Regions from separate parts of the Cryobacterium sandaracinum genome, predicted to be linked through region 3. Evidence: riboswitches for the same ligand, from Rfam matches in the RefSeq annotation. Region 3 holds a riboswitch; each other region holds the start of a gene.
The links. A riboswitch is a leader RNA that binds a small molecule or an ion and turns the genes downstream of it on or off. The one in region 3 is predicted to bind thiamine pyrophosphate.
Positions count from the first base shown of each region.

Region 1: another riboswitch for thiamine pyrophosphate. It lies ahead of E3T25_RS04395 (ABC transporter substrate-binding protein); the one in region 3 lies ahead of E3T25_RS10960 (ECF transporter S component).
Region 2: another riboswitch for thiamine pyrophosphate. It lies ahead of E3T25_RS04375 (3-oxoacyl-ACP reductase); the one in region 3 lies ahead of E3T25_RS10960 (ECF transporter S component).

Region 1 covers NZ_SOGO01000014.1:25,595-36,180, forward strand. Annotated here, with positions in the region: gene E3T25_RS04380 (LLM class flavin-dependent oxidoreductase) at 1-4, shown strand, start outside; gene E3T25_RS04385 (ABC transporter ATP-binding protein) at 1-795, opposite strand; gene E3T25_RS04390 (ABC transporter permease) at 788-1,600, opposite strand; gene E3T25_RS04395 (ABC transporter substrate-binding protein) at 1,590-2,501, opposite strand; TPP riboswitch at 2,691-2,800, opposite strand; gene E3T25_RS04400 (MFS transporter) at 3,111-4,451, shown strand; gene thiD (bifunctional hydroxymethylpyrimidine kinase/phosphomethylpyrimidine kinase) at 4,402-5,262, opposite strand; gene thiE (thiamine phosphate synthase) at 5,259-5,921, opposite strand; gene thiM (hydroxyethylthiazole kinase) at 5,918-6,718, opposite strand; gene E3T25_RS04420 (class I SAM-dependent methyltransferase) at 7,209-7,802, opposite strand; gene E3T25_RS04425 (hypothetical protein) at 8,655-10,571, opposite strand.
Region 2 covers NZ_SOGO01000014.1:14,604-25,189, reverse strand. Annotated here, with positions in the region: gene E3T25_RS04380 (LLM class flavin-dependent oxidoreductase) at 1-908, opposite strand, end outside; gene E3T25_RS04375 (3-oxoacyl-ACP reductase) at 922-1,686, opposite strand; TPP riboswitch at 1,743-1,843, opposite strand; gene E3T25_RS04370 (putative quinol monooxygenase) at 2,296-2,589, shown strand; gene E3T25_RS17795 (ATP-grasp domain-containing protein) at 3,011-3,562, opposite strand; gene E3T25_RS17790 (ATP-grasp domain-containing protein) at 3,559-3,918, opposite strand; gene E3T25_RS04360 (AbgT family transporter) at 3,991-5,562, opposite strand; gene E3T25_RS04355 (M20 family metallopeptidase) at 5,650-6,978, opposite strand; gene dprA (DNA-processing protein DprA) at 7,372-8,292, shown strand; gene E3T25_RS16645 (hypothetical protein) at 8,632-8,784, shown strand; gene E3T25_RS04345 (DUF3560 domain-containing protein) at 8,802-9,737, shown strand; gene E3T25_RS04340 (DUF3846 domain-containing protein) at 10,112-10,531, shown strand; gene E3T25_RS04335 (hypothetical protein) at 10,583-10,586, opposite strand, start outside.
Region 3 covers NZ_SOGO01000031.1:112,327-122,912, reverse strand. Annotated here, with positions in the region: gene E3T25_RS16800 (hypothetical protein) at 1-287, shown strand, start outside; gene E3T25_RS10995 (VIT1/CCC1 transporter family protein) at 374-1,390, shown strand; gene E3T25_RS16795 (hypothetical protein) at 1,867-2,004, opposite strand; gene E3T25_RS10985 (hypothetical protein) at 2,427-2,612, shown strand; gene E3T25_RS10980 (TIGR03086 family metal-binding protein) at 2,642-3,205, opposite strand; gene E3T25_RS10975 (DNA polymerase IV) at 3,403-4,623, shown strand; gene E3T25_RS10970 (hypothetical protein) at 4,678-5,010, shown strand; gene nhaA (Na+/H+ antiporter NhaA) at 5,451-6,824, opposite strand; TPP riboswitch at 7,185-7,294, shown strand; gene E3T25_RS10960 (ECF transporter S component) at 7,332-7,964, shown strand; gene E3T25_RS10955 (ABC transporter ATP-binding protein) at 7,975-9,498, shown strand; gene E3T25_RS10950 (energy-coupling factor transporter transmembrane component T family protein) at 9,495-10,277, shown strand; gene E3T25_RS10945 (nucleoside/nucleotide kinase family protein) at 10,264-10,586, shown strand, end outside.

The DNA of each region.
Region 1 (10,586 bases), on a different contig from region 3:
TTAGGGTCCTCTGGGCGGGAGGGTTTCCTTGTGCAGGGTCGCCAGGAGCGTGCGTTCGTATCCAGCGAACTCTGCCGAGGTGGTCATCGACAGCTCGCGCGGCCGGAGCAAGTCGATGGTCAGGTTCAGCCGCACGGATGCCGGCCGCGCGCTGAGAACGACTACCCGGTCGGCGAGGTAAATCGCCTCACGGATGTCGTGGGTGATCAGCACCGCAGTCCAGGCGTTCTGAGACCACACCCCCTGCAACCAGGACTGCATGTCGGTGCGGGTGAGGGAGTCCAGGGCCCCGAACGGTTCGTCCAGCAACAGGACATCTCTGCCCTGCACCACGGTGCGCAGCAAGGCCGCGCGCTGGCGCATGCCCCCGGAGAGTTCGTAAGGATGTGCATCTTCAAAACCGGACAGGCCGAAGGCCGCGAAAAAACTGCCCGCCCGTGCTCGGGCGGTCTTCTTGGTTTCCCCCGCAACCTCGAGGCCGAGGGAAGTGTTCTCCAGAATGCTGCGCCACGGGAACAACAAATCCTTCTGCGGCATGTATGCGAAGTGTTTGTGTTGACCGGTGACGACATCCCCGTCGACCAAGACCTCGCCGGAATTGGCCGTCTCCAGGCCGGCCATGATGTTGAACATGGTGCTCTTCCCGCATCCGCTAGGACCGATCACGGCAACGAATTCGCCCGGCTGCGCCGAGAAGGCGATGTCGTCGAGAACCGACCTCACCTGCCCGCGGCCGAGCGGAAAAGACTTACCTATTCCGCGCAGTTCGATCTTCGGGGGAGTCGCCTCAGCCATGCCAGCTCCTGCGTTCCTTCGAATGCCAAGGGATGATTGCCCGTTCGGCGACGTAGGTCAACAGGAACAGGCACACGCTCACGAGCGCGGTCACCGCAACGGCAGCCAACACAAGATCGGTGCGAAACGAGTTCTTCATCATCGCCATATAAATGCCCAGGCCCCGCTCGGCGCCGACGTACTCGGCAAAAATGGCACCGGTGACGGCGTAGGCGATTCCGATTCGAAGTGCGGTGAAGAACGAGGGAAGCGCCGACGGAAGACGCACATACACGAACTGCTTCCACCGGTTGGCCCCCATGCTGCGCAGCAGATTGATCGCTTCTCGATCGGTGCGGTTGAAGCCGTCAATCAGGCCGACCGTGACTGGAAAGAATGTCACCAGGGCGATGACGATGGTTTTGGGCAGCATACCGAATCCGAACCAGATGACTATCAGCGGCGCGATCGCAATGATGGGTATGGCTTGGGATGCCACCAGCAGTGGCACCAGTGCTCGCCGCAGCCATGGCGAAAAGTCGATCAGGATCGCCAGCGTCCAAGCGACGGTCAGAGAGACGGCGAAGCCGAGAAACGTCTCCTGCAGGGTGGGGAGCGTATTGTCCCAGATCGTGGTGCGGGCCTCCCAGCCCTGCTGAAGAATGCGCTGCGGGGAGGGCAGGATCGCCGGCTGCACTCCGGCTGCCATCACCGCCACCTGCCAGGTGATCACGAGCGCGACGAGGATCGCGGCGGGAGGTGCTAGCGCCGAGAATGCCGTCGTGCGGGGCGCTGTAGCCCGCTTCACGGTGATGCTATTTTTCATTGAGGTAGTGCTCGGTGAACAGTGTTGATGTGTCCAGCGCCGTGGTGAGTGGTTTGCCGTCTTCGTCGGCCAAGAGGCCGGCACGGTAGAGGAAATCGGCCAGCTGCTGCCAGGTCTCTGCCGTTTGGGTGCCTACTTTACCGTTGGCATCTTTGAGGTAGGAAGCACTCAGCTTTTTCTGGCTTTGGTAAACGAGTTCCGTGTTTTCGAAGGCACCGGGGTTGGCGTCGATCAAAATCTTCGCCGCGGCATCCGGACGATCGGCGGCGTACTGGTACCCCTTCTGCAGGGCCTGGACGAACTGAGCAGTGGCGGCAGGGTGTTTGGCAGTCCAGGCCCGGTTTGCCTCGACGATCACCGAGTACTGGTCCGGTAGGCCATAGTCGTGCAGAGCGAAGAACTTCATCGGGGTGCCACGAAGAGCGGCATCGATGCCCTCCCAGGTGGTGAATGCCGAGGTGAAATCAACTTTGCCGGCATAGAGGGCCTCATAGGCGGAGGTGCCCAGCGTGATTTTCCTGAACTCGCCCGTTCCGCCGTCGTTCTTGATGACATCCGACGCCTCGGTGGGAAAGGTTGCGCTGGGGTCTGCCAGGCCGAGGGTCTTGCCGTCGAGGTCCTTCGGGCTGCGAATGTCGTCGCGGCTGGCCAGGACCCCGATCGCCGTCGCGTCGTGCTGCAGCACCGACATCACTGAGATGTTGCGCACACCCGCTGCCGCCGCGAAGGTGGCCGTGTCCTGAAAGCTGATACCGAAGTCAGCTGAGCCGGCGTTGATGAGTGCGTCGGTGGATGACTGGCTGTATGGGAGCACCTTCACCTCAAGCCCCGCCTGCGTGAAGTAGCCCTTCTCAAGAGCGACATACAGTCCGGTGTGATTGGTATTCGGTGTCCAGTCCAAGGCGAAGGCCACCGGAGTCAACGCGGTTGACGAAGCGGTGCCAGTCGCCGAGCCTGAGGCGCAGCCACTTAGAACTGTCGCTGCGGCAAGAACGAGCGCACCTACCGTTATCCACGGCGAGGGCGTACTTTTGAGTAGGGATAGTTGCACTGTCGTGCCCTCCTTGATTGCAGGAATATCAGGGCACGGGATGTGAGAAAATTGCCTCCCTGCGCTGGCATGATCCAGATCAGGTTCGACGGTCGAAGATTGATAATCTTCCTCTCAGCCCGGCTCACCGGACTCCCGTGTTCAAGACGAGTGTAACCAAGAAGCAGCCAAGCCTGGGCGAACAACGTGTTGGTTCACACTCAATGAGTGCGTACCAAGTCATCGAACATCACCATTACGACTCCGCCGAGGTCGCCGCCGGATCCCCACTCTCGGCGCGCGCTTGCAGACAATCACAACCAGAAAAAAGGGCCAGAACATGGCTAAACGCAGCCTCTGACACAGGGTGCTATGTTATTTTTCGTCTACACGGGAGCCCTTTTGCAGGGGCTGAGAGGAAGCTGAGGCAGCTTCGACCGTTGAACCTACCGGGTAATGCCGGCAAAGGAAGTGAAGTTGATGCGTTACGCCCACCCCAGCACCGCCTCTGCCCCCGCCCGACTGCCGCCGTCCGCACTGCCAGGCATGCGCCGCGCCATACGGGGCGGGATCTTCGGCAACTATGTGGACCAATTCGACATCTTCCTGCCCGTCATCGCCCTGACGCCGGCAGCGGCGCATCTCTTCGGGTCGGAAAACCTGGTCAACAACGCCGGGCTGGTCTTTGTCGCGACGCTGTTCGGGCGGCCGATAGGAGCAGCGATCTTCGGTCCGATCTCCGACCGCATCGGCCGCACGGCGACGACCAAGGTCGCACTCACCGGTGTGGCGCTGACGACACTGCTGATCGCACTGGTTCCCAGCCACGCCGTGTTCGGTGGCGGATCGCTCCTGTTGATCCTGGCGCTGCGTTTTCTCGGCGGAATTTTTCTTGGCGGTGAATATACCTCGGCTGTTCCGTTGGCGATGGAATGGTCCGAGCCTGAACGGCGAGGGCTTGTCAGCGGGCTGATCATGTGGATGTCTCCCTGGGCCAACGCCACCATCGCCGGCCTGGTGTTCGTACTCCACGGCACGCTCGACGCCGCCAGCTACAACGTATGGGGCTGGCGCATCCCATTCCTGCTCGGCGCCGTGCTCGCTTTTGGAATGCTCGCCTATTATCGTGCCCGGGTTCAGGATTCCCCGACGTGGACCCACCCCCCACGCCGCACGAACCCGCTGAAGGAAATTCTCATCGGCGAACACCGCCGAGCGCTGTGGCAGGTATTCATTCTGATGAGCGGCATGTGGTTGCTGACTTACATGGCCATCCCGGTGCTGACTGGGCAACTTGGCGTCGATGCTGACCTGGGCGCACAAACCATATCGTTCGCGATGATGTGCGGCACCGCCGCAAGCGCCGTCACCATGGCAGGTTGCGGGCACCTGTCGACGTTCACCGGCCGACGCGCTTTCTTCATCGGCTTCGGCCTGATCGCAGCGGTACTAGGGCCGGTAATCTTCCTGGCGATCTTCGCTGCCGCCGGCACCACGGTTCTGGTGCTGCTGGTCGTGGCGCTGCAGATCGTCACGGTTTCCGGCTACGGCCCGGTCGGCGCCTACCTAGCCGAACGCTTCCCGACTGCCGTGCGCTCCAGCGGCTACGGGGTCGGTTACAGCCTTTCCATCGTCATTCCAGCCCTCTACCCGTACTATCTGCCGGCCCTGCAGAATGTGCTCGGCGCCCACGGTGCCGTCGCGGCGCTGCTCGCACTGGCTGGAGTGCTCGTGCTAACCGGCGCGCTGGCCGGCCCCGAAACAGTGCGGGTCAGCCTTGGGTCGGCCCGCCTGCCCACAACCGATGAAAGTGGTGGATAGGACCACGCCCGGTACCGACCTCGAGTTCGTCGGCGTGTTCCAGACTCTCCTGCAACCAGGACTTGGTCATCGATAATGCGGCGCTCCAATCCCCGAGCCGGGCCTGCAATGTCGCCATCGCCGACGACATTGAACATCCGGTTCCGTGGGTATTGGTGGTGTCCACCCGATCGGCTGCAACCTCAATCATCTGCCGGCCGGCGGGAAGCTGTCCGGTGGCATCCACCAGCGCGTCCGGGCACACGGCACCCTCCAGATGGCCGCCCTTGACCAGCACAATGACGTTATGCGCCGCTGAGAGTCGCGTGCCCTGCTCGAGTGCGTGCGGCCAGGTCGAAGCGGTCGGCTCTCCCAACAGCACCCCTAATTCCGCCAGGTTCGGTGTGACCAAGTCGACCCGGCTGAGCAGCCGGATCATGGCGCTTTCTGCAGCCGGCTCGAGCAGCCGGTCGCCGCTGGTGGCAACCATCACCGGGTCAAGCACCACCACCGGCGGTTTCACCTTCTCCAACCAGTCATCGACGGCCTGAACGATCTCGGCATTGCCGAGCATCCCGATCTTGACCGCATCGATAGTGACGTCGTCGCTGACGGCATCGAGCTGCTCGCGAAGGAAGGCCACCGGCGGAATATGCACCGACCTCACCCCGTGGGTGTTCTGGGCAACCAGTGCGGTAACGACGGCCATCCCGTAGCCGCCCTGCGCGGCGATGCTCTTCAAGTCCGCCTGGATGCCGGCCCCACCGGTTGGATCAGTACCAGCGATGCTAAGAACTCGGGGTACTGTGCGCGCCAAGACGGGACGGATCATCGGTTCCACTCCTCCACAAAATCCTCGGCCACCCGTTTCGGGTCTGCCGCGGCACAGATCGCGGACACCACGGCAACACCTGCCGCCCGCGCCCGGCGCAGCTCGCCCACGTCGTCCAGCATGACTCCGCCAATGGCCACGCAAGGCAGGCCTGCCACGGCGGCGACCCCGGCGAAACCGTCCACGCCGATCGGCGCCGGATGGTTCACCTTCGTGGCCGTCGCCCGGATCACACCAACACCCAGGTAGTCGACCGTTCTATCCGGCAGGAGAGCCACCTGGCGGACGTGATCGACAGTATTGGCGGTCAACCCGATGATCGCGTCGTCGCCGACGATCATCCTCACTGCCGTAACCGGAAGGTCGCTTTGGCCGACGTGGACACCATGCACGCGGGCACCCGCAGCGCGGGCAGCCAGAAACACGTCGATCCGGTCGTTGATGAGAATAGCGGCCCGGCCACCGACAGCCTCGGATATGCGCAACACGAGCTGATAGAAGTCGGCAGCGGACGCATCTTTCTCCCGGATCTGCACCGTTTGGATGCCACCGTCTACCGCCGCCCGCACCGTCTCGACCACCCCGCGACTGCCACATAACGCCGTGTCGGTGACCAGATACACGCCTGGCGTGAAAGTCTCCCTACTGAACTCAGTCATGAAATTGCTATCGACGCCCGGATCGCGGACCCGTCAACGCTCGCCAATGCGTCAAGGAACGCGACGGCAAAACTGCCCGGACCGCCGGCGCCCACCGCCGCCCGTTCGGCCGCGATCGTATACACGGCCGTCGCGGCGGCAGTTGCAACAAGACGATCGTCGCCGACCGCGAGGAAAGCCGCGGTTACGGCGCCAAGCGCGCACCCTCCACCCGTGACTTGGGTGAGGTAGGGATGGCCGTTGCTCAGGCGGATGACATCGGTTCCGTCGGTGATCAAATCGGTGGCCCCAGAAATCGCGACGATGCAGCCGTACCGGTCGGCAAGTCGGACAGCGGCATCCAACGCCTGCTCCGCGGTATCGACCGAGTCCACCCCCCGGCCACCGTGGCCTAGGCCGGCCAGGGCAATCACTTCGGAGGCGTTGCCGCGGATTGCAGTGGGCGCGTATGCCAGCAGATCGGCGGCCAGCCGGGTGCGCACCGAAAGGACGCCGACGGCCACCGGGTCGAGCACCCACGGCGTGCCGATCTCGTGCGCCGCCCGGGCCGCTTCCTGCATGCCTACACGCTGCTCCGCATGCGGAGTGCCCAAGTTCACCAGCGTGGCCGAAGCAATACGGGCGAACTGGTCGGCCTCGATGGGGATATCGGTCATCGCCGGCGCAGCCCCGATCGCCAGCAACGCGTTAGCGGTGAAGTTCGTCACCACCGCGTTGGTCAGGCACTGCACCAGAGGTGTTCTTTCCCGCAACCGCGCCAGCAGCAGGCAAACATCATCCGCCGTGAAACGCCTCATTCAACGTCCTCGCTCAGATTTATTAACTGGGTGTGCCGGGAAGAGTTTGCGAACCGCAGCAGGAAACCATCAACCCTCAGCAGGGCACATTCGGCCCGTGCACAGTCTAGAACACTGCAAAACGGCCGCCCCTTCATAGAGTGGAGACTGCGCTGGCCGCACCGATCATCGCCGTCTCCCCGCTGCGGAAGTTCCTATCAGCTCCACCCGCGGCGGGGCAAAATTCGACTCCAATAGCCTGGCCCGCATACAACTGCTGCGCTTGCTAGCGGCCCCACACCTCGTCCAGTGCGGGCTCTCACCGCTCGAACCTGCCCGCCTACTGGTGGATCTTGAACACCCGAGCGCCCGGCAGTCTAAGATGCCACTCGTCGATCACATCCTAATCGGCGAGCGACTCCATGCAATCTGGGGTCAACTCACGACCGGACGACGTCTGGTCGCGGTCGATGGGACCTGCTTGGACCTGCCTGACACGCGTCCACTCATTTCAGGTGGGCAATGCAAGCTTGCGTGCAGTGAATCGCATCACTCGACCGCCGAAGGTGTACCTCAGCCCGTTAGCATCGAGTCTGACTTGTCCGAGAACAGGTTCAAAGGCCCCGCGTTCGATGAGCCGATGTGGGGAGCGATCGGTCGAATGCACCCACGAAGCGGCTCGAGAAGCAGTGAGGTCATAACCGGTGAAAATGCCGCCGGGCCGGAGCACACGTGCAACCTCTGCGATTGCCTTCTCCCAGTCGACAACGTGGTGCAGCATCAGGAAACTTACAACGAAATCAAAAGTTTCGTCATCGAAGGGAAGCTGTGTGACGTCGGCTTGGCGCGCCGCCACGTGTGGATACTTTGCAAGACGTTTTCGTGCGACGCCAACCATCACGGGGTCGTAATCGGTCGTCGTCAGGCGCAGTGACGGATTTGCCCGCGCTAACCTGTCGGCCGTCGCACCACTACCCCCTCCGATCTCAAGAACGTCACCGGTGAACGAAACACCCTGTGTCGCCCACAAGACAACTCGGCCCGCCGCCAGACGCCATGGTGCACTGCGGCAGAACGCACCTTCGAGAGCAGACATTGTCGGCATGACCACCAGCCTCCCTGACGCACACTATTGCACCGTTACGTCCTCACTGAAGTTATCAAATGCCTTACCGTCCGGATCAACGGCCCAGCAGTCTATGAAGACCACACCGAAACGAAACGAGTCGCCGCAACTTTCACTGGCCTCATTCTCCTTGACAAATTCCGCCGGCAGCCGCGCGGCCGGTGTGCAGCCACCCGCCGTATACCGCCGATTGGCGACAAGCAAGGCCTACGTGACGCTGTCGCCGCCGCTGGCTTCGCGGCGCACCACTCGGAGAGCCGTGCCAGGCAGGTAGCCGTGAATCCCACCACCGGCCTGCGGCGCGCGTGGAATCTTCATGGAGATTTCGGTACGCGAACCCCTCCCTCCATTCGCTGACGTATCGAGGATCGCGACCAGGTCAAACCACTCCCGCTGCTGAGGCGGCAGCAACCATTCTCGCCGGTCCCCTCCACCGTGCAGCCAAAGCCGGGATGCTCGACGTTTCCGAGAGGGACGCACTTGACGTCTTCACTGCGGAAAGCTGCGGGACTACCCTCATCCCCATTGCCATGCCACCACATGAACGCAGATTCCAGGTATCCCATCGCACTCGTAAAGCGGTTCCCTCATCTATCCCGAGCGACGCCGGACCAACGCTCGGGTCCGCTACCATCACTGCTGCCATGCAGCTTCGAACGTCTCTAGCCGACACAACCGTGCTCACCGCAACCAAGAGACAGCTTGTGGGAGACCTACCCACCCCTAATCACCACACCTCGAAACTCCACACACAAGGCCATCCAGACTCATCCATGCGCCCTGTCCAGCCAAAGAACACCGGTTTGTAACCTCCGAAGCTGCACCTAGCGGTTAGGCGGCGTTTCCGAGATACTGCCAACGATTCTGCGGGCTCAACACACCCAGATTCACCAGCTCACGCGCAGAACGATGATCACCACGCTGATCACTCGACCGCGGATACTTCGGCCACACCCGCTCACCCGGTGAGCTCGCTTCAAACAACGGCCGGCTCGACACATGCGGGCGCCGCGGCCGAGACCGGGGCGCTGACATCATGGTGCTTAGTTCGGCTTGCCACCACGCCCACACCTCTCGTTCGATCCGATAACGCTCCGCCCGAGCCAGGAGAGTTCCCAGCACGTTGAGCTGCAAGGCCGCCTGGTTCCGGAGATCCTGCTTCGACCTCGCCCACCCGTCACGGTGAACGACGAGGAGCTTGTGACACCGGAGGCGACTGAGGATCGTGGCCGTGTGCCGGGCGGTAACGCCCAGGAGACGAGCAGCGGCATCAATGGTGAGGGACGGGTGCTGACGCAGCAGGGCGTAGAGCTTGCCAGCAAGGTGTCCCAAGCCGCGGCGGGTGAAGAGGTCGTGGCGTTGGTCGGTGAGTTGTTCCTCGAGTAAAGCAACGAGATGGGTGCGGGTGTTGAAGAGCTCAGCTGCAGAACGTCCTATCGACGACGGGATTTCCTGCGGGGGGCGGGGGTTATTTAATGGTTGTGACCGGACTGTACTGGGAGCTGTGGAGAACGTGGAGGCTAGGCGCCATTCGGCGGCGTTGCCGTCGTCGCTCGCACTGACCCGTTCGATGTAACCGGCAGCAGCGAGGGCGGTCAGGGCGTCGGCTGCGGTGGTGCGGCCGAGGCCGCCCATCGGGCCCAGGTCCCGGATGGCGGCGGCGACGGTGCGTTTGCCGGTCTGCAGGGTGAGGTAGGCCAGGGCGCGGAGAATGGTCTGCTGATTCGAGGACGCTTCGGTGCGGCCCCACCGTCCGGGACTGACCCGGAAGCGCGTAAGGAGGGCTTCGACGTCGGTCACGATGGCGTCCAACTCCGACAAGTCCTGCGGCTCCCGCACCGCCGGCAGTGGGCGCTGGAGCGCGGCGTACTGCTGGGCTTTGTCCCACTGCCGGCCCAACCGGGCACGGGCCTCCGCTGCGGTCCGGGGGCGGCGGTCGCCGCGACCGGTGTTCTTCGTCCGGAAGTGCTCCAGCCCGGGGGCCGTCTTGATGGCGTGCTCGACATCGACCAGCTGCCAGCCGGCGTTCGCGGCCGAGAGCAGGCACATGAACCCGGTCCAGCTCGGGTTGCTGCCGCCATCGATGGTGGCCATATGGGCGGTGCCGGCCACGCTGAGGGGCCGGTGCGCCTGGTGACGTGTGGCGATCGGGCCCGACGGGGGACTGTGTTCCGCTCGGAGGGAAGGCTTCCGCGCCTCGAGCACCGCGGCCAAGGCTGCCAAGTCGGCAATCGTGGTCGACGGGGTAATCAGGGTGTTCAGGTTGCCGCGGAGGACCGTGGAGTAGCTGCCGTCCCGGTGCGGAGACAAGGGCGGCCGCGCGGCACCAGTGACAGCGTTAAGGAGCATGCCGTGGTCCAAGCGGCGGAAGTTCGCCCGCGCTGCACTGGCCACCGGGGCGACAGCGAGTTTCGGGGCACCGCCGTGGAGGGCGAGCCAAATATGGCGGCCACCCGTCCCAGACGACTGGCACACGACATGCTCGATCGAGAGGGAATCCAGGGTGCGGGAGAGCACGTCGCACTCATCGACGGCTTCCTCCATCAGCTCGGCATCGACGCCGTGCTTATCTTTACCGTCGAAGTCAAAACACAGCACCCGGAACAACCCGGTCTCATCGGCCAGGTTCATCGCCCACGGCGTCGTGGGTTCGGCCGGCCCAACACGGTAGATCAGGGGGTAACTATTCTCGTCCACCCGCCCGTACGCGTCGCGCTTCATCACGCGCACCTGATCGCGCGGACTCATCCGGCGCGTCAAAGC
Region 2 (10,586 bases), on a different contig from region 3:
AACGTTCCCAGCTGCGCGAGCGACTGCTCGGTCGGCAGGAGGGCATCGACCTCCGCCTGCTTCGCACGCGCCTGCGCCTGTGTGGACCCCACATAAGTGACGAGACCGGGCATGATCAACACCGCATCCGGATCGCGTTTGGCTACGGCAATGCGCCGTTTCACATCCTGGTAGTACTCCTGCCCGCTGGCGAGGTCATATGCCACCGCATAGATACCTTCGGCATAACGGGCGGCCAGCTCCCGGCCAGGGACGGAGGCGCCGGCCTGAAACAGCACCGGTCGACCTTGCGGCGGGCGCGGCACCGTCAGCGGGCCATCCACCCGGAAGTGTTCACCGGAGTGGCCGATCGCTCGCACCCGGGCCGGGTCAGCATAGAGACCTCCGCGGTCCAGGATCAGAGCATCGTCCTCCCACGAATCCCACAATTTCAGCGCCACCTCGATGAACTCGGCCGCCCGGCTATAGCGCTGATCGCGGGAGGGCAGCATGTCCATTCCATGGTTGCGGGCTTCGGCGTCAAACATGGAGGTCACCACGTTCCAGCCGATGCGCCCTTTACTGATGTGATCCAGGGATGCAAGCATGCGCGCAGCGTGGAAAGGGGTGTAAAAGGTCGCCGAGACGGTGCTGACCAGCCCGATCCGGCTCGTCGCCCGCGCCATCGCTGCCATCGCCGTCAGCGGCTCAAGAAACCACCGCGGGCCGGTACTCACATCGCCGACGGCATGCCCGTCGGCGAAGAAAACGGCGTCAAAGAGGCCACGTTCAGCGCTTCGGGCGAGCCGTTCGTAGAAACTGATGTCTCCCAACTGCTCGATGGGCGACTGCGGCCGCCGCCAAGCGGCGCCGTGGTGGCCACAACCCATGAGGAACGCATTGAAGTGAAGCTGGCGCGGGGCAGACATGACCGGCGCGGCCCTAGTTCATCACCAAGCCGCCGTCGACTATCAGGTTCTGCCCGGTGACCGACCGCGCCCAGGGGGAGGCGAAAAAAAGTACCGCATCCGCAAATTCGGCCGGGGTTGTCACCTTGCGTAGCGGGGTGGAGGCGGCGATGAAGTCAAACACGTCCTCGGGGGTGGCCGCGCTGGCATCCGTGGTGCGCAGCAGCCCGCCGGAGACCATGTTCACGGCGATGTTGTGCAGGCCGAGCTCCGAGGCAAGGGTGCGGGTCAGGGAGAGCATGGCTGCCTTGGCGGCAGTGTAGTCGTGGTAAGGCACCACCGGGTTTTGGAAAAGGTTGGTGCCGATGTTGATGATGCGGCCGAACCCGGCCTCGCGCATGCCGGCCAGTGCCTGCTGGGTCGTGTTCAGGGCACCGCGGACACTGCCGGAGAACTGCGCCTCGAACTCGTTCCAGCTGATGACGGCAGCGCCGGAGCGGGCATCGCCGTTGAAGCTGAAATCGGCCAACGCGTTATTGACCACCGTTGTCACGGTGGAGCCAAAATGTGCCTGAGCCTGCGTGAGCATTGCCGCGACCTGGGCCGGTTCGGTGACGTCGGCCCGTACGGCAAGAGCATGTTCAGGCCCATAGCCGGCAGCCAGGGTTTCCGCCGCTGCGGCGCTGTTGCGATAGTTGATGACCACCCGGGCGCCCTGCGCCGCGAAAGCGTTCACGATGCTTTTGCCCAGGCCGCGTGCGCCGCCGGTGACCAGGACAATCTGCTCTGCTATTTGCATGATTTTCTTCACCTTGGGTAAGGCGAAAGGACCAGATCCGGCACCAATGCGGTGCACGTAATTCTCCGTGACATCCCTTCGCTAGTTCGAACTAGATCAGGTTCAACGGGTGTCATCTCAGCCGACCGTCATGCAGTCGGCACCCCGTGTCGCTGGAGACGAGTATACGCAACGGCCTGGTACTTGGGAATTTGCGTCCTAAACTCAGAGACTGCCGGGCTGGTCGACTTTGTAAGATCACTGTCGTCATTTATGAGTCCATCGGCTCCGACAGCTCACGCGTATATCGCGGCCTTAAGACTGCTCGTGAATTCACGGACGCCGGCGATGACGTCGTGGTTGTTTGTGACGGTTTGGGTGTTGAATCTCTCGCCGCCATCTCAGACCCCAAGCATAGGATGAACCCTCTCGCCGTTGCCCTACACGACAACATCCGGGTCGCGTGCGCATTCTGTGTCGCATCCCACGGGACGCGGTCGAGGCCGGTGGGTGGCCGCTGGGAGTACAACGGCGACGCCAGTATCCGCAATCTCGTAGTCGAGGGCTACCAGATCCTCAATTTCTAAGCACTACGCCCGACCTTCTACCCTGATGTGAATTGGAGTTTTCATGGCCCTGATAGTTCTTCTTGACCTTCGCCTAAAACCAGAGGCCGTTCTCGGGGCGGAGGCCATGCTGCGAGACATTTTGGTCGGGACCCGTGCATTTGAGGGGTGTCTGGGTGTTGATGTGTTGCTTGATTGCGATGATCCCGCCCACATGATCTTGCTGGAGCGGTGGGCGTCGGCCGAAGCTGACGCGGCATATCGTCACTGGCGTGCGGGTGCGGGTGCGACCGACCTGGGCTCATTGCTGGCCAGTATCCCCCAAATCTCCATGTTTGAGATCGCCAGCGACATCTGACCGGGCACTATGGCGCATGCCCGAGATCATGCTCATGTCCCTGGTTGTGCGCCGTGATGTGTTCCCGGTTAGGGAACTGGGCCAGGTAAGCCGCCTACACTCGGCGCAGTTGCGGGTCAGCCCGCACACAACGCTCAGTCGGCCATGTATCACGCAGTTTGAAATGATGTCGTGGTGGCAAAGTCGGATACGACCATCCTGGTTGAGGGCAACCAGTACTTCCCGACTGAGTCGTAAAAGTCTGCGTACTTCTCCGGCGAAGAAATTCTTCGCCAATAGATCCCTCTCGCCGGCGTCGCAAAAGATGTCGGTATCTTCATCCCAACGCTGCATCGGTGGTTTTAGCCTCCACGGCTAACCACCGCGCCAACGAGAGTTTTATCCGTTTCGTGAGCTGGTACCGGGGCCGGCGCCACGTATTTCAGGCTGCGAGTTTTTTGAGGTACCGAGCCAGGGCACGTGGAGCCGAACGAGGGGCTTCGGCCTCAACAACCGCGTTGTAGTTCGTATTGGTGTTCACGTCGTAGGTGAGCACTCGGCCATCTTCGGCTTCGATGAACTCGATGCCGCAGACTTCCAACCCGGTGCGGCGCGCGAACTCGAGGTATTTCTCGATAATCGAGTGGTCGAAGTCTTCGCGCAGGCTGAACAGTTGCTGACCGGCTACGGGTGCGATGGTGGCGCCGGGAGGCATGATCAGCTCGCGCGTGATCGGGTCGATGGCGCAGGCATCCGCCGGGCACAGCTGGAAGCCGCCGCGTGCGGTGTCGGCTTTGACGGCGTAGATGAACTCGCCGCCCACGATCTCAACCCGGGTGATGAACGGTTCCGCAGCCTGGATATATTCCTGAATGAGTGTGATGCCATCTTGCGGCTCCTCGAACTCGGAAGAGGCAACGTACGCGGCGAGCTCTTCGTGACTCGTGAACTTGCGAACGCCGAGGCCCTTGCCGCCCTGGTTGTGCTTGGTCATAAACGGGGTGGGAAAGTCGTGTGCGGCATCGAGAATTTGCTCACGGCCCACCGCGCCTTGCTCATCTCGAGCTCGAGAACGCGCCGGCCATTCACCGTGCGGCGGCCGTGGGCCTCGAGCCAAGCCAACACGGCGCGCGCGTAGTCTTTCGACTTTCCGTGGTCGCGTGTGTGAGCGGATGCGCTGATGCGCGACCAGAAGATTCCCTCCGGCGGTACCGAATCCAGGTCGAGAACGCCGTCGGTGAGCAGCCATTCCTTCACCTCCATACCCTCTGCTTCAAAGGCCCGGGCAAATGGCGGAAACCATTCAGGGTTCTCGTGCAGGGCATAGATCGTGGTCTGGCTGGAAGTCATAAAAATCCCTTCGGGTTGCACTGAACTTAAGGAGGCCCCCGTGCGGGGTATTCCTCCGGTCTTGCGCAGTTACTACTGCGGGATCATGATGCCGTTGCCCGGGCCCATCGGTAGGTCGAAGAAGTAGAAGACGCTCAGCACGGCTACCCAAGCGATCCAGAACGTGACTGCGAAGGGCAGCATACGGGCGATCACGGTGCCAAGGCCCGCCTGTGGCTCGTACCTACGCAGCATCGTAAGTAGCACGATCATGTACGGGTTGAGGGGTGTGAGTACCTGGGTGGCCGAATCTCCCACCCGGAACGCACCCTGGATGAATGCAGGTTCGTAGCCAAGTAATACGAACAGCGGCACGAACACGGCGGCCATCAGCGTCCACATGGCCGAACCCGAAATGATGAAGAGGTTTAGCAGCGAGGCAAGCAGTACGAAGGCGACGACGGCCGGATATCCGGTGAGGCCGATGGACTCAAGGCCCCCGGCTCCTGCAACGGCGAGCCAGCTTCCGATTCCGGAGAAATTAAACAGGGCGACGAACTGGCCGAGGATGAATGCAAGCACGAGAAATCCGCTCATGTCCTTGATGGCCTGCCCCATCACGCGAGGCACGTCGCTGCCCCTGGCGATGGTTCCGGTGATCTTGCCGTACACCAGTCCTGGAATCACGAACATAACGAAAACGATGAACACGATCGAACTCAACAGGGGTGAGCGCGGCAGAAACTCGCCGTCTTCGTTTCGCCAGGAGGATTCCGGCAGGAGCACGCCAACCAGAATCACTCCGGCGACCACGATGCCGGCCACGAACGACCAGAACAGGCCGCGGTTCTCGGTGTGCGTGAGCCGCGTGTTCATCACGGAGGGAACCAACACGTCGTCGTCAGTGATCTCGTCGCGCGCAATCTGCTGCCGCCCCAAACGCGGTTCCAGAATTTTGTCGATGATGAAGCCGGCGAGTGCGATGAGTACGAGCGCGGAGACCACGTTGAAGAAGTAGTTCGATACCGGGGTCACGACGGAACCGGCGTTCGGCAGGTTCTGTGTGACCGACGTCGTGATCCCGGCGAACAGCGCGTCGAGGCTCGTTACAAACAGCGAGGTTGAGTAGCCGGCGCCCACCGCAGCAAACCCGCCGAGCAGCCCGGCCACGGGGTGCCGGCCAGCAGCCTTAAACACCAGGGCGGCAAGCGGGGGGATGACCACAAAGGCCGCATCAGACATGATCGACCCTACGACTCCCACGAATGCCACGGCGTAGGGCAGCGACCAGCGTGGTGCCGAGCCGAAGGCCTTACGGATCAGCGCGGCGAGCAGGCCGGACTTCTCGGCAACACCGACCGCGAGCAGGATGGGCAGCACTGTCGCCAACGGCGGAAAACCCAAGTAGTTGACCCCAATGTTCTGGGTGAACCAGGTGAGCCCTTCGGCGGTGAAGAAACCCGTGATCACCGTGATCTCGTCGGTTCCGGGCAACTGCACCGTGACGTTCGCCCAGGCCATCGCGGTCGACGCCACCGCCGTGATTGCGAACAGCAGAAGGAAGAGCATGAACGGGTCGGGCAGCTTGTTACCGACGCGTTCGATTCCACCGAGAACACGATCAATCACGACGGTGCGCCGGGTGAGGGACTGTGCTGAAGACATGGAGCCTACCTTGCGTCGGATCGAACAAAACGATCGGTGTGTCAGGAGTTAGATCGTGCGCTGTCAGACAGGAAACGGAGTTAGGAATCAGTCGAAGAAGTGCGGCACATCGATCGCGCCGCCCTGCTCCGCGAACTCTTGAGCCATGCTGCGGCGCAATCCGGCGTCGCAGAGAAAATCAAGGGCGGTGAGGGCGAGCCCGCAGGCACCGTCGAGGGCGCCTGACTCCGCGGCATCCGTTGCGGCGGCCGCCGCGAATTCGCGGGTGTGCAGGGCAACGTCTGGTGCCGCAATCTTGATGAGTGGGTGAATACCGGGGATGCGATGGCTTACGTTGCCGAAGTCAGTGGACGCTGCGATGGTTTCCGACACCACGCTAAGCGGGAGTGGCTGGCGCCCACGGCGCTGCTGGGCGGCGACCCAGCGACCGGTGAGCACACCGTTCGTGCGCACCGGAAGGGTGGGGGCGTGCTCGTCCCAGTCGATCTCGACACTCGTTCCAGTCATCAATGCTGCGCCGCGCGCGATGTCGTCCAGCCGCACGCTGAGGTCTTTGAGCGTGTCCGCAAACTTGGATCGGGCGTAGAGCTTGAGTACCGCGCGCTCTGGAATGATGCTCGGCCGTGTTCCCCCCTCACTGATTACGGCGTGCACGCGGTCTACCGGCGGTAACTGTTGACGCAACAGGCCAACGGCCTGGTACGCCAGGGTTGCGGCGTCGAGAGCGTTGCGTCCCATAAAAGGTTGAGCGGATGCGTGCGCCGCGACGCCCGTGAACGTCACGGTTAGCACGCGGCGGCCGAGCCACACCTGGTCGGCGAGGTCGTAGCCATAGGGGTGCACCATGATCGCGGCGTCGAGGCCGTCGAAGGCGCCGTGCCTGGCCATCACTTCTTTGCCGGAGAAACCTTCCTCGGCGGGAGTACCGAGGAACACCACCCGGCCTCTGAATGCGTCGGGATTCTCCTTGAGCGTGTTAGCCAACGCGAGGAAGGCGCCGACGCCGGCGGCGGCGATCACGTTGTGCCCGCAACCGTGCCCCACGTCGGGCAAGGCGTCGTACTCGCTGAGAATCGCGATTGCCGGGCCGCAGTCCGACCCGATCTCGGCACGAATTGCGGTGTCTACCCCGTGCACGCCGAGCTGTGCGCTTATCCCGTGGCGACCGAGCAGCTCCACCAGATAAGCGGCGCTTCGATGCTCGGCGAAGGCGGTCTCCGGGTCGGCGTGCAGGGTGTGAACAACGTCGTTCAGGTCCCGGGCGAGTGCCTCTACCTGGGCTTCGACGGCGCTTGCGAGCTCGTCCGGGGCCCCGGAGAACGGCGACGGCACCGACTCATAGCTCTGTATCCTGCGGGCCGTTTCGGCCTGAAGCTTCTGCAGATACGTGGTGCTCGGCACTAACGAAGGGCTCATATATCCACCCTAGATAGGAAGATTACCTCCTAGGGCCGTCCTGACCTGCGCCGTCATCTCCAGAACCTGTGCTGGGTCAGCATCGCACTTGGCAGTGAGGAATTCCCCTCGCACTCCCCTAGCGGAATATCAGAGTGATATCACTCCGAAACCGCGACGGCCAAGCCTTCAGAAGCGATATGGAGCCGCTGTGCGGCACTGCTTGTTGAGCATTTTTGTCCTATCTGGCCAATCATCGTAGCTCCCTTGCGTGCCTGCGTCACCCGCAGTGCCGGACGCGCCCTGCGGGCTTATTTCGCCCGGCACTGCGGGCACTTCGGCACTCCCGGTCGCTCTCGATTTCTCTTGCCAGACAGGCCAAAAAAACAGTTGTCCACGAGGGAGAGAGAACCCATGAACACGCTCGCCAGCATCAGCACCCACGTTCCCACCATCCAGCGATTCACTACCGACGCAGCTGCGCGCGGAATCTGGACCATCATCAGCGAGCCCGGAGACAGGGACACCGGCAACCTCATCGCCGCCCTGGGCGCGGAAGAAGCCCTGAACGTGGTCCTGCACGGCACCGGCGACGCGGCAGGACTCGACCTGGCCACACTCCGCGCGCGCACCCGACCTCGCGCGAGTGCGGGCAACATCGCCGCAGCTTTCGCGGCCGCAGACACCGGGTCGGCAGAACTGATCACCCCCGCCCACCCGCACTGGCCCGCCGGTTTCAACGACCTCGGCTCCGCCGCCCCCTATGCGCTCTGGGTCCGAGGCGCCACCGAGATCCTGGCCGACCCCCTGAACACAGCCGTCGTCGGGGCTCGAGCCTCCAGCGGTTACGGCGAACACGTCACCATGGAGATCACCGCGGGCCTGGTCAGCCGGGGCCACGTGATCATTTCCGGTGCAGCGTACGGGGTAGACGGAATGGCTCACCGGGCAGCGCTGGCTAGCGGCGGGCGCACCGTCGCGTACCTTGCAGGCGGACTCGACCGGTACTACCCCACGGGCCACGACGCTCTGCTCACCCGGATTGCTGAGACGGGCGCGGTAGCTTCCGAAATCAGCTTCGGACAGAGCCCCACCCGGTACCGGTTCCTGATGCGAAACCGGTTGATCGCGGCCGCCGCCCGCTCAACTGTCGTCACAGAAGCTGGCTACCGATCGGGATCGTTGAACATCGCAACCCACGCCTTCACAATCGCCCGCCCCGTAGGCGCCGTCCCCGGCCCGGTCACGTCCCCGACCAGTGCCGGATGCCACCGCCTGATTCGCGAATTCGGTGCACAGCTCGTCACGAACGCTGAGGAAGCCGCCGCACTCTAGACCGGGCAGCCAGCCAGCTCCCGAGCTGGCCGGCGAGGGGGGGAAATCCCCCTCGCACTCCCCCGCCACGGAATATCAGAGTGATATCACTCCGAAACCGCGACGGCCAAGCCGTCAGAAGCGATATGGAGCCGCTGTGCGGCACTGCTTGTTGAGCATTTTTGTCCTATCTGGCCAATCATCGTAGCTCCCTTGCGTGCCTGCGTCACCCGCAGTGCCGGACGCGCCCTGCGGGCTTATTTCGCCCGGCACTGCGGGCACTTCGGCACTCCCGGTCGCTCTCGATTTCTCTTGCCAGACAGGCCAAAAAAACAGTTGTTCACGAAGAGAAGAGATTCCATGGTCGAGTCCGATTACCGGTACGAGAACACCTACCCGCGGGAGCGCTACGCGGACGGGTGCGCCTGCAGCGGGTGCACCTCGGAAGGGGCCGTAGATACCCAGCCCGGAGAAACCTGCACCGCGACCCGCTACGCCGACAGCTTCGCCTAATCGAGGAAACAGAAATCATGCTCATCATCACCCACAGCCACGCCGCCGGAACCATGATCGACGGCACCAGTAAAGGCGACGGAACCGCAGACGTCCTCAAGACCGTCGGTTGGCGTTGGGGGCGCAGCATCAGCGCCTGGTTCGTCCCCCAGTCCCGCGACCGCCTCCCCCATCTCCACACCATCACCCGCACCCAGGAGGCCTTGGAAGCGGCCGGATTCGAGGTCGAAACAGACATCGACAGCACGCGACGCACGACCGCCGAGGTCGAGGCCGGAAAGATCGAACGTCAGGCCGACCGGGTCGACGCCCTGGCCGCCACAGCCGACCGCAAGGCAACCGCAAGCGACGACGCGTGGACGCGCGCCCGGAGCGCGCTTGACCGCCTGCCCGAAGGAGGAGAACCGATCAAGATTGGCCACCACTCCGAAGGACGCCACCGCAACGCGATCGCCAAAGCAGATAACGCCATGCGTAAATCAGTTGCAGCCAGCGCCGACGCCACCCACGCCCAGGCAAGGGCCGACGCGGCCACGCACACCACCGACGCCCGCTACCGGCCCGTCACGGTGGCTAACCGCATCGACACTCTGGGGGCCGAGCTCCGCAAGTTAGAACGACGCATCATCGCCCCGCGCTACGACGACGCACAAGGCTACATCGACGCCACCGACGCCCAGAAGCAGGCCCGAGCAGACCACCTCGCACCCATCCTCGCCGAAAAGCGCGACCAGATCGCGTACTGGGAAGCCGTGCGCGCCGCCCAGATCGAGAGCGGAACAGTCACCGGCTACGACCGCAGCACCGTCAAGAAGGGTGACCGGGTGAAGATCCGCGGCCAGTGGCGCGAAGTCGTCCGCGCCAACCCCAAGACGGTCAGTGTCAGCACCGGCTACACCTGGACCGATACCGCCCCGTATGCGGAGATCCAGCAGCACCAGCGGCCCGAATAGCCGCCGCGTAGGCCGGCCCGCCGAGGGGCCGGCCGCCGTGAGGGGGACGGTGCCCCCTCACACTCCCCCACCAGGTGAATCCGGCCCGGAGGCCGGACCCACACGGAGCCGGCTGCGCCGGCCTGACTCTTTCAAAACATTTCTTCCCTTGGTGGCCAATCATCGTAGTTCGCTCCGTGCCTGCGTCACCCGCACTCTCGCACGCGGTCGCGGGCTCCCTTATTTCGCACGAGAGTGCGGGCACTCCGGCACTCCCGCTCTCAATCGATTTCTCTTGCCACCAAGGGCAGAAAAACGGTGGACGACAACTCAACCACTGCCCACGAGAAAGCTCGGGACCCCGCGCACCTCACCAACCTTGGAGAGAGAACCCCATGACCACCAGCATCCGCAGCGTCAAGATCAACCCGACCGAAACCATCACCACCCTGGACGTGGACGCGGCCAGCATCGGGGCGGACATCGTCGCCGCCATCGGCTGCCGGATGTTTGACGTCGTCGGTCTGGAGGACGACATCGACCTCTTCATCGATGATGAAGGACTCATCAACGGGTCAACCCTGAACCTGCCCGCGACCTTGCTCGCACACCGCCTCGGCCGCCGCACTGTCATCTTCGGCACTGCCGTCGCCGTCAGCGTCACCGGAGACGGTGAGACCGTCGGCCTCACCGACGCCCAGTACGCCCGGATCCAGGAGTCTTTCGCGCAGAAGCCCGACGCCGGGACCGTCGACGCCCTCGTTGAGAGCCTGTCGCCGTTCCCCACCGTGGTGAGCATGCTCCGCAACATCTAGCCGCAAGCACCGGCTGGCCCCGGGCGGGCCGGCCGGTGAGGGGTGTTCCCCTCAC
Region 3 (10,586 bases):
CCGCCGACGGGTACCCCGGTTCCCAGCCGGGTGCCCTCGGTGTGGGAGCGCAGGTCGTGGTGCGCTTGGACCGTGGTCGGTATCCGGACGCCGACGCCGAAGACCCGAGCGGAGTGATTGTGGCGGCCGGAGAACTCCAGGGCGCGGCCCTGTACGCCCCCGTTTCCGGACGGGAAACCGTATGGATCGTGGAATTCGACGAACCCTTCTACGGTCTCGACGGTTCTGGCCCGCACGCGTCGGCTCGGGTGGCGCAGAGCTCGCTCGAAGCCGCCCCCGAGGCGTAACCGTCGTGGAGCAGAAGCGCCCGGCCACCGCGCGGGACATCCGTCGCTGGCGCCGCTACCTGGCAGACGAACGGGCCGAAGCGACGGTGTACCGCGACCTCGCCGGACGCCGTAGCGGCGAGGAGCGCGAGATCCTGCTGGCTCTGGCCGACGCCGAGGGGCGCCACGAACAGCACTGGCGGCACCTTCTCGGTGACCAGGTCGGAGCCCCACACCGGGGCGCGATCCGCACCCGTTTCCTGGGGTTCCTGGCCCGCAGGTTCGGATCGGTTTTCGTGCTTGCCCTCGCCCAGCGTGCCGAGGCCCGCTCCCCGTATGACGCCGATGCCGACGCCACAGACACCATGGCCGCCGACGAGCGCATCCACGAGGAGGTCGTGCGTGGGCTGGCCGCTCGCGGCCGGCAGCGGCTGGCTGGCACGTTCAGAGCCGCGGTCTTCGGGATCAACGACGGCCTCGTCAGCAACCTGGCCCTGGTGCTGGGCATCGGCGCCACCGGAGTGCCCGCCGCCACGATCCTCTTCACCGGTATCGCCGGTCTTCTCGCCGGGGCACTCTCGATGGGTGCCGGCGAATATGTTTCGGTACGGTCCCAGCGTGAGCTGCTCGAAGCCTCAACGCCGAATCCGGCCTCCCGGACTGTGCTGGCCCATCTCGATTTGGCTGCGAACGAACTGACCCTGGTCTATCGCGCGCAGGGGATGCCCCCGGAGAAAGCGGAGATCCATGCACGCGAGGTTCTGCGCACGGTGGCCATCGCGACCGGCCCGGTCGACGTCAAGAAGACCGGCGGCCTGGCTCCGGCGGTCGACGAGCACGAAGCCATCGGCACGGGAATCGGAGCGGCCACGTCGAGCTTCTGCTTCTTCGCCTCCGGGGCGATCCTGCCGGTGCTGCCGTATCTGTTCGGCCTCGACGGGATCACCGCGGTCATCGCGGCAGCCGTGCTCGTGGGGCTCGCCCTGCTGGCCACTGGCGCCATCGTCGGGCTGCTCTCGGGCGGGCCGCCCTGGCGGCGCGCCATCCGTCAGCTCATCATCGGTTTCGGTGCCGCCGGCGTCACCTATCTGCTGGGTCTTCTCTTCGGAACCTCGATCGCCTAACGCTGCTCCCGAGCCGCCGTGCTTGAGGTGGCCGCAATTCCGCTCAGAACGGCGCCGGTTGCTTCGTGTGCGCCTGCCGCACGGTCGGCTCCTATTCGGCCCTTTTTCCGGTGCACGGATGTTCGTGGCCGGTTCGCTGAGGAGGGTGCGCCCGGTCGGTGAGGTCCACTGCAGGGTTCTGCCGGGCAGGGGCACGAAGCTCCACCGGGTCTCGGACTGCTCGCTATATATGGGCTTCATGAGGGAGACGTTACGGGTACCCACTGACATTCGATGCCCCAGGTCGGCGACCGTCAGCGCCCTGTGGATAACCCGATCAAACTCATATTGCGGAGGAGGAGTGGTGCTCGCTGCGGGGCCTGCTTCGGGCATCCGTGATGGGGCGCGCCACCCGCATCCGTCCTCACGGTATTACGGAGATTTTTGGGGAAACGCCGGTCTGGGCGGCGTGTTGCGACAATCTCCGAAGTAAGTGACTACGGCCGCGACGGGTGCTCCGGGCTGGGCGGCAACGAGAGCGCCTGCGACTTCACGGTGAACCCCGACCAGTGCGAGATCTCCCACGCCGGCGACGAGGAGTACGCGGCGTAGATCTGGTACTGGTCCACTCCCATTGAGGACTGCCTCGACGGCCGCACCGATGTGAAGTGCACCGACTACTCCGACTGGACGACCGCCTGGCAGGAGATCAAGGGTTAGCGCGGCATCCCCATCCGGCCGAGCCGAATCGGAGGAATCATGACGGGTGACACGGCGACGCCGGGGCAACGGATGCCGGTGCCGCCGCACCGGGACACGCTCGCCCGGCGGGATTCGATCACGCTGAGCCGGCATCCGCGGCTTCGCCTGACGCTGATGCTGTCCACCCCTCTGCTCTGGCTCGGCCTGATCTACATCGTCGCCCTCGTTGCCCTCGTTGCCCTCGCCGCCCCGCTGATCACCTCTCTGTGGACGGTCGACAGCTTCACGGGCACCACCACACGGTCCTGGACGCTCGATAACATCATCACCGTGCTCCGGTTCGCTCTACCAGACGGTGACGACCTTCACCGCGGGGGCGGGCATCAAGACCCTGCCGATCTGGATTCTGGACAACCTGTTTCGCCCCAGCCAGGCACCGATCGTCAACGTCATCGCCGTGGTGCTGGTGCTGGTGCTGGTGTCGATCGTTTCGATCTACATCGCCCAACGCATTACCGGCTCGGAAAAGGAGAGCCGTTAGCCCCACGCCTGGCAGGTGCAGCCCGCGGGCTACGGCCGGCGCGGATCCCGGCCGGTCAGGGCGAGCAGCCGCGTCTGCAGCGGCGCGTTCTCGTCGGATGGTATCGGGGAGGCGAAGAGGCCGCTGGCCTCGAGGGTGTCCCGCTGGGGCTCGAAAACCGTCCAGACCGCCTCGATCAGGGCCGGGTCGAGGGACTCTTCGGCGGCCGTTGCCCGCGCCAAGTCCCAGGAATGGATCGTGACGTCGGAGACCTGCTCGCGCAGGTAGTCGGATGCCGCCACCGTGTCATACGACAGGGTCACCGGTGCGTCGGCCGGGGTCGTTGCCCAGGCTGCGGCCGCCAGCGCCGAATAGATGGCCCATTCCTTCGCGAGGTCCGGGCCCAGCGGGGTGAGTGAGCGCCGGGCGTCGAGCACCGAAAGGCCGCGCAGCAGCGCGGGGACCCACTGCTGTTCCAGCACCACGTGGCGGACCAACTCGGTCACGGTCCACTCGGTGTCCGGTGTGGCGGCGGCCCAGTCGGTGATCATGTCGACGCGGGCCCCGAACTCCTCGGCGGCCTTTTTCTGCAGCGCAAGCCAGTCATGCGTCATGGGACTCCCTCGGTAGAACGGGTGGAACGGATGCCCCTGCAACGCTACAACCGGCATCAGTCACCGTGCATTCCGTCACCGTGCATTCCGCCCCGGCGCTGTTTACGTTCTCCCGTCGCGGAATCGGTCGCGGCCTGTCGCCGGTCCGGGCTAGGGTCTCTCCATGAGCAGGCAGGACGCATGAGCAGGCAGGACGCATGAGCAGGCAGGACGGCAGCGATCGCACGGTCTCGACAGGCGCGGTCGACGACAGCACCGCGACCCTGCTCCACATCGACCTGGACGCGTTCTTCGCGTCAGTCGAACTTCTCGATCACCCCGAACTGGTGCACCGCCCGGTGATCGTGGGGCACCGGTCCGGGCGCTCGGTGGTCACGGCGGCGAACTACGTGGCCCGGCGCTACGGCGTCAATTCGGCCATGCCCATGGCGCTCGCCCTGCGGCGCTGCCCGGAGGCGGTGGTGCTCGAACCGCACATGGGGCGGTACAAGGAATACTCCGACCGGGTGATGCGCATCTTCGAAGAGTTCACGCCGCTGGTCGAGCAGCTGGGCATCGACGAGGCCTTCCTCGACGTGGCGGGTGCCCGGCGCCTGCACGGCACCCCGGCCGAGATCGGCGCGAAGATCCGGGCCCGGGTCAAGGCCGAAACCGGGCTCACCTGCTCGGTCGGCGCGGCGAGCACGAAGTTCGTCGCCAAGATGGCGTCGGGCCGGGCGAAACCCGACGGCCTGCTCGTGATCCCCGCCGACGAGACCCTCGCATTCCTGCATCCGTTGCCCGTCGGCACCCTGTGGGGGGTCGGCGCCACGACCGAGCAGGCGCTTCTCGGGCAGGGCCTGCGTCAGATCGGTGACCTCGCCCGCACCCCGCTCGCGGTGCTGCAGAAGTGCGTGGGCGACGCGTCGGGCCGCAAGCTGCACGAGCTTGCCTGGGGGAGGGACCCTCGGGTGGTCACGGTGGAGCACGAGGAGAAAAGTGTCGGCCACGAGGTCACCTTCGAATACGACGTGACGGATGTCGCCCGGCTCCGTAGCGAACTGCTGCGGCAGTCCGTTGCGGTGGCTGCCCGGCTGCGCCGCGCAGGCCTCGTCGGCCGCTGCGTGGTGCTCAAGGTGCGCTACACCGACTTCAGCACCGTCACCCGCTCCCGCACCCTGTCGGAACCGACCAGCGTCGGACGCCGGATCTACGAGGAGGTGGCTGCCAGCTTCGAGGCTCTGGCGGCCTCCGGCATCCGGGTGCGCCTCATCGGCGTGCGCGTTGAGCAGCTCAGCGGTGGCGACGGCACTGGCACCGGTCTCTGGGACCCCGACGACGACTGGCGGGGAGCCGAACGGGCCGTGGACTCGGTCACCGCAAGGTTCGGGCGCGGCACGGTGCGCCCGGCGTCGCTGCTGGATCCGGACACACCCTGATCAGGCCCACTCTGATCAGGCAACCGCAAACCAGACAGGGGGTAGCCTGAATCCATGACTAGCCTTCCAGAGAAGTTCGCAGATATCTCTCGTACCGCCGGCGTCAGGTCGGCCTACGGTGATCCGGTCCAGGTGGACGGCGTCACCCTGATTCCCGTTGCTCTCGTCTACTACGGCTTCGGCGGTGGCGAGGGTGACTCCGCCGCCACCGGCAGCGGGTCCGGCGGCGGGGGCGGCGGGGCATCCCTGCCGATCGGCGCCTACGTCAAATCGGGCACGACGGTGCGCTTCGAGCCCAACGTCATCTCGTTGCTCGCGGTCGGCATCCCGTTCCTCTGGGTGGCCGGCAAGGCGATCTCCCGCGTCGTCCGCGCCCTCAAACGCTAGCAGCGAAGGCTCCCAGCCGCCCGGTCGCCCCGCCACTCCGACTGAGGATGTCGGGCTGCTGACTGCGCTCCGGCGCTAGCAGTGCCCGCCGGCCAGCTCGATGAGTGAGTCTCCATGGCCGAGGTTGAGGGGGGTTCGCGGATCGCGGGCTCCGTTGCGCTTGTTCCCGATTCCGACGCGCGTTTTCCCGCGGACAGCGACGCGGTGGATGAACGTAGGCTCTAACCGCCGCGTCTTTCGAGTCCGCGGACCTGCGGCACATCCGTCCCGAACGAATTCGACGGAGATTGTGCCCTGAACAGCGCATTTGGGCTCAAAAACGGGTGTTGATCGATGAATCTCCGTCGAATTGGTTCGGTGCCGGGCACGGCGTTCCGCCCGTGACGACCAGCAGACACTCCGGCTGAGGGAGTTGGGCGGCTGGGTGCGCTCCGGCCCTGTCAGTGCCCGCCGAACCGCTCGTCGCGAGCCGGATCGGCCCCGAACACGTCTGGGACGCCGTCGTTGTCGGCGTCGAGCGCCTCTTTGGCGGCGATGCGCCCGTAGTGCCGGTTGCGGCTCCGCAGCACCACGGTCGCGAGTAGTGCCGCCAGCAGCGAACCGGTCAGGATAGCCACCTTGGCGTGTTCGTCGTGCGGACTACCCTGCCCGAAAGCCAGCTCGCTGATCAGCAGCGACACCGTGAAGCCGACACCGGCGAGCATGGCGACGCCGATCACATCCACCCAGGCCAGGTCCGGGTCAAGGGCGCCCCGGGTGGTCTTGGTGACCAGCCAGGTGGCGAGCATGATGCCAACCGGCTTGCCCACCACCAGGGCTACGACGATTCCGATCGCGACCGGGTCGGTGAGGGCCGTTGTCAGGCCTGACACGCCGCCGATCGTGACCCCGGCGGAGAAGAACGCGAACACCGGCACGGCGAAACCGGCCGAGAGCGGGCGGATGCGGTGCTCGAGGTTCTGCGCCAGGCCCGGGCCGGCGTCGGGTCCGCCGCCACGTCGGCTGCGCAGCACGGGCACGGCGAAGCCGAGCAGCACTCCGGCCACCGTGGCGTGGATGCCGGAGCCGTGCACGAGAACCCAGGTGGCGAGGCCGAGCGGCAGCAGAACGGCGCCCGCGGCCCACCTGGTGGTGCCGAACAGATAGGAGTGCGTATGCGCCAGAAAGGCGAAGAGGCTCAGCGGCACGATGGCGAGCAGCAGCAGAACAGGCTGGAGGTCGCCGGAATAGAAGAAGGCGATGATGGCGATGGCGAGCAGGTCGTCGACCACGGCCAGGGTCAGCAGGAAGATGCGCAGAGCGCTGGGCAGTTTGGAGCCGATCACGGCGAGCACGGCCACGGCGAAAGCGATGTCGGTGGCGGTGGGGATGGCCCAGCCTCGTAACATTTCCGGCCCCGAGCTGAACACGATGGCGGTGAAGATCACAGCCGGAACGATGACGCCGCCGACGGCCGCGGCGACCGGGACGACCGCGCGGCTGAAGGTGCGCAGATCGCCGGCGACGAACTCACGCTTGAGTTCGAGCCCGGCAATGAAGAAGAAGATCGCCAGGAGTCCGTCGGCGGCCCACGCGCCGAGGCTCAGATTGAGGTGCCACGGCTCGTAGCCGATCTGAAAGTCCCGCACCGCATAGTAGAAATCGGAGGCCCCGGTGTTGGCCAGGGTCAGCGCGAGAACCGTCGCCACCAGCAGGAGAGCGCCGCCCACGGTCTCTTTGCGCAGGATCGTCGAGACGTGCAGGTACTCGGGATAGCTGCTGCGGCGAAAGACGTTAAGTTTCGGGGTGGGAGGAAGAGGTGATGGTTTCGGCATGGACGAGCCTCAGTCAATCAGGATTTTGTGGCACACGGACATTGCTGTCGACCAGACTTCCCGACACACCACGTCGAGCGTACCGCGTTCGGGCGGTCAACGCCGCCCGCGCCAGCTACACCGCCAGCGTCCCAGCCGCTGGCGGGAGCCCGGCCCTTCCCGCCAGCTGCGGGGGATGTGCCAGGGTCCGCGCACGGGTAGCCCGCGTCGCATCCGTCGTCGCCGCAAAATGAAGTGGCGCAGCAACAGAAGCAACAGCCCGGCGAGGATCAGGGGAACGGTGAACGTCATTCGCGCCCGACAGTGATGCGGGGGCGAGGCGAGGACTCCATCCCGCGAGTCTAGGCCGAGGTCTATACTTGAATCGAACACGGGAGTCCGGTCAACCGGGCTGAGAGGAAGCTTCTGAAGCTTCGACCGTCGAACCTGATCTGGATCATGCCAGCGCAGGGAGGCAAATTTTCTCGTTCCCGTGCCCTGGAACCATCTACGGAAAGGGCACGACCAGTGCACGCTACAACAACTCTTCTCACCTCCACCACGTCCCGCCAGCCGCGTAACTTCCGGTGGCGGGTCGTCGACATCGTCATCGCCAGTGTCATCGGCGTGGCCAGCGGGCTCATCTTCGTCGTCTGGAACCAGGCGTACAACCCGCTCAGCGGCCTGCTCACCCCGCTGCTGCCGGGCCTGCAGGCTCTCCTGGGCGGCGGATGGCTGTTCGCCGGCGTGCTCGGCGGCCTCATCATCCGCAAACCCGGCGCCGCGCTCTACACCGAGCTGCTGGCGGCGGTCGTGTCGACTCTGGTCGGCGGCACCGCCTGGGGAGCCACCATCCTGGTCTCCGGCCTGGTGCAGGGTCTCGGCGCGGAGCTGGTCTTCGCGCTGTTCTTCTACGCCAACTACCGCCTCGTCGTGGCCCTGCTCGCCGGCGCGGGTGCCGGCCTTGCCCTCGCCGTCAACGACCTGTTGCTCTGGTACCCCGGATCGGCCGTTCCCTTCATCACCATCTACACCGCCTCCTCGATCGTCTCCGGCATTGTCGTGGCCGGACTGCTGTCCTGGCTGGCCATGCGTGGCCTCGCCCGCACCGGGGCACTGTCGCGGTTCGCCGCCGGGCGATCGAACCGCACCCAGGTCTAGGGGGACGGCGATGACACCGGCAGCAGCGGCATCCGTCTCGGGAGCGTCCGTCGTGGCCCGCGGCTGGGGATGGCGGCATGCCGGGCGGCGGGGCTGGGCCGTCAACGGCCTCGACCTGAGAATCGAGCCGGGCGAGCGCGTGCTGCTGCTCGGCGCCTCCGGGGCCGGCAAATCCACTCTGCTGCACGCCCTCGCCGGGGTTCTCGGCGGCGACGAGGAGGGCGAGCAGCGCGGTCAGCTGCTTGTAAACGGCGCCGAGCCGACCGCAGCGCGCGGCCAGGCCGGGCTGCTCCTGCAGGACCCTGACTCCCAGGTGATCCTGGCGCGGGTGGGCGACGACGTCGCCTTCGGCTGCGAGAACCTGGGGGTGCCCCGCGAAGAGATCTGGCGCCGGGTGAGCGACGCCCTGGACATGGTCGGCCTGAACCTGCCGCTCAGCCATCCGACGTCGTCGCTGTCGGGTGGACAGAAGCAGCGCCTCGCCCTCGCTGGGGTGCTGGCGATGCGGCCGGGGCTGCTGCTGCTCGACGAACCCACAGCGAATCTCGACCCTGGAGGCGTGCTGGATGTGCGCGATTCCGTTGCCCGCGTGCTCGAGAACTCCGCGGCGACGTTCATCGTGATCGAACATCGGGTCGCCGTCTGGCAGAACTTTGTGAACCGGGTGATCGTGCTCGACGCGGCCGGGGGAGTGCTGGCCGACGGCCATCCCGACGACGTGCTGACCAGGCAGGGGGAACGGCTCGCGGCCGCGGGTGTCTGGGTGCCCGGGCGGGGCAACGGCCTGACTGCATCGCGGCGCGAGACCAGCTCGGCGTCGGCGCCCGGCTCGGTCCCTCTGCTCCGCACGCCCGGCCTCGCGGTCGCGCGCACGCGCGCCGACGTGCTCGCCCGGGACATCGACCTCACGGTGCACGCCGGCACCGCTCTGGCAGTCACCGGACCGAACGGCGCCGGCAAATCGACCCTGATGCTCACCCTCGCCGGCCTGCTAAAACCGGCCGGGGGAGCGGTTCTCGCGAGCCCGGAGTTCGCCGGCGGGGCCGACGAGGAACCGATCCGCTGGAAGTCCCGCCAGCTGCTCACCCGCATCGGCACTGTGTTCCAGAGCCCGGAGCACCAGTTCGTGGCCGCCACCGTGCGGGCCGAACTCGCCGTAGGGCCGCGCGCCCTCAAACGGCCGGAGGCGAACATCAATGCCCGGGTCGACGAGGTGCTGCAGCGCCTGCGCCTGGATCACCTGGCCGAGGCGAACCCGTTCACCCTCTCCGGCGGAGAGAAACGTCGGCTGTCGGTGGGCACCGTGCTGGCCACCCAGCCACGACTGCTCATGCTCGACGAGCCCACCTTCGGCCAGGACCTGCGCACCTGGCGGGAGATCGTGGCCCTGCTCGACGAACTCCTGCGGGAGGGCACCGCGGTGGTCGCCGTCTCGCACGACACCGACTTCGTGGTCGCCCTGGCTGACCGGGAGTACCATCTGGCCGGGCGGGCCGGCCGCAGCGTCACGCCGCGGGCGGCGGTGTCCCGGTGAGCGTGCTGACGCCTGCCCGGGGAACCCAGGCCATCTTCCGGATCAACCCGGTCGCGAAGCTGGCCGCCGCGCTGCTGCTGGCGGGCGTGCTCATCCTCACCATCGACTGGGTCTCCGCAGTCGTCGCCCTCGCCTGCGAGTTCGTGCTCTTCTTCTGGGCCGGGCTGTCCCTGAAGGCCTTCGCGGTGCGCACCCTGCCGGTCTGGATCGCCGCACCCACCGCCGGCGTCACCACCCTGCTCTACGGGCAGGCGGCCGGGGCGGTCTATTGGTCTTTCGGGCTGGTGAACGTGACCGAGGGATCACTCGAGCTGGCCATCGCCACGACCCTGCGCATCCTCGCCATCGGACTGCCGTCGGTCGTGCTCTTCGTGACCGTCGACCCCACCGACCTGGCCGACGGCCTCGGCCAAGTCGTGAAACTGCCGGCCCGCTTCGTGCTTGGCGGTCTGGCCGGGCTGCGCCTGGTCGGCCTGTTCCTCGAGGACTGGCGCGCCCTCGAACTGGCCCGGCGGGCCCGCGGCATCGCGGACCGCGGCGTCCTGCGCCGGCTGCTCAGCCAGGCCTTCGCCCTGCTGGTGCTGTCGATCCGGCGCGGCAGCAAACTCGCGACGGCGATGGAGGCCCGCGGGTTCGGCGCCTCGGTGCGGCGCACCTGGGCCCGCCCCTCCAGCTTCCGGGGGCGCGAGGTGGCCCTGGTCGGCATCGGTCTGGCCGTGGCCCTGCTCTCGGTGAGCGTCTCCGTGGCGACGGGAAGCTGGAACTTTGTCCTCACCTGATCTGCCCACGGCCGCCCTCGAACCGGCCGCCCCCGATCCGGTCGGTGACCGACGGATGCTGCTGGCCCCCGTGCTCCGCGACCTTGCCGCCGCCGGGGTGGCGCCCGTCGTTCTCATCGACGGGCCGAGCGGCGCCGGCAAGAGCACCCTCGCCGACGCGCTTGTCGTCGCCTGGCCGGGACCGCTCCGGCCCACCCTGGTGCGGCTGGATGACATCTACCCCGGCTGGCAGGGGCTGGACGCCGCCGTCACGCACCTGCGCGAACAGGTGCTCGCCCCGAGAAGACTGGGCCGGCCCGCCGCCTGGCG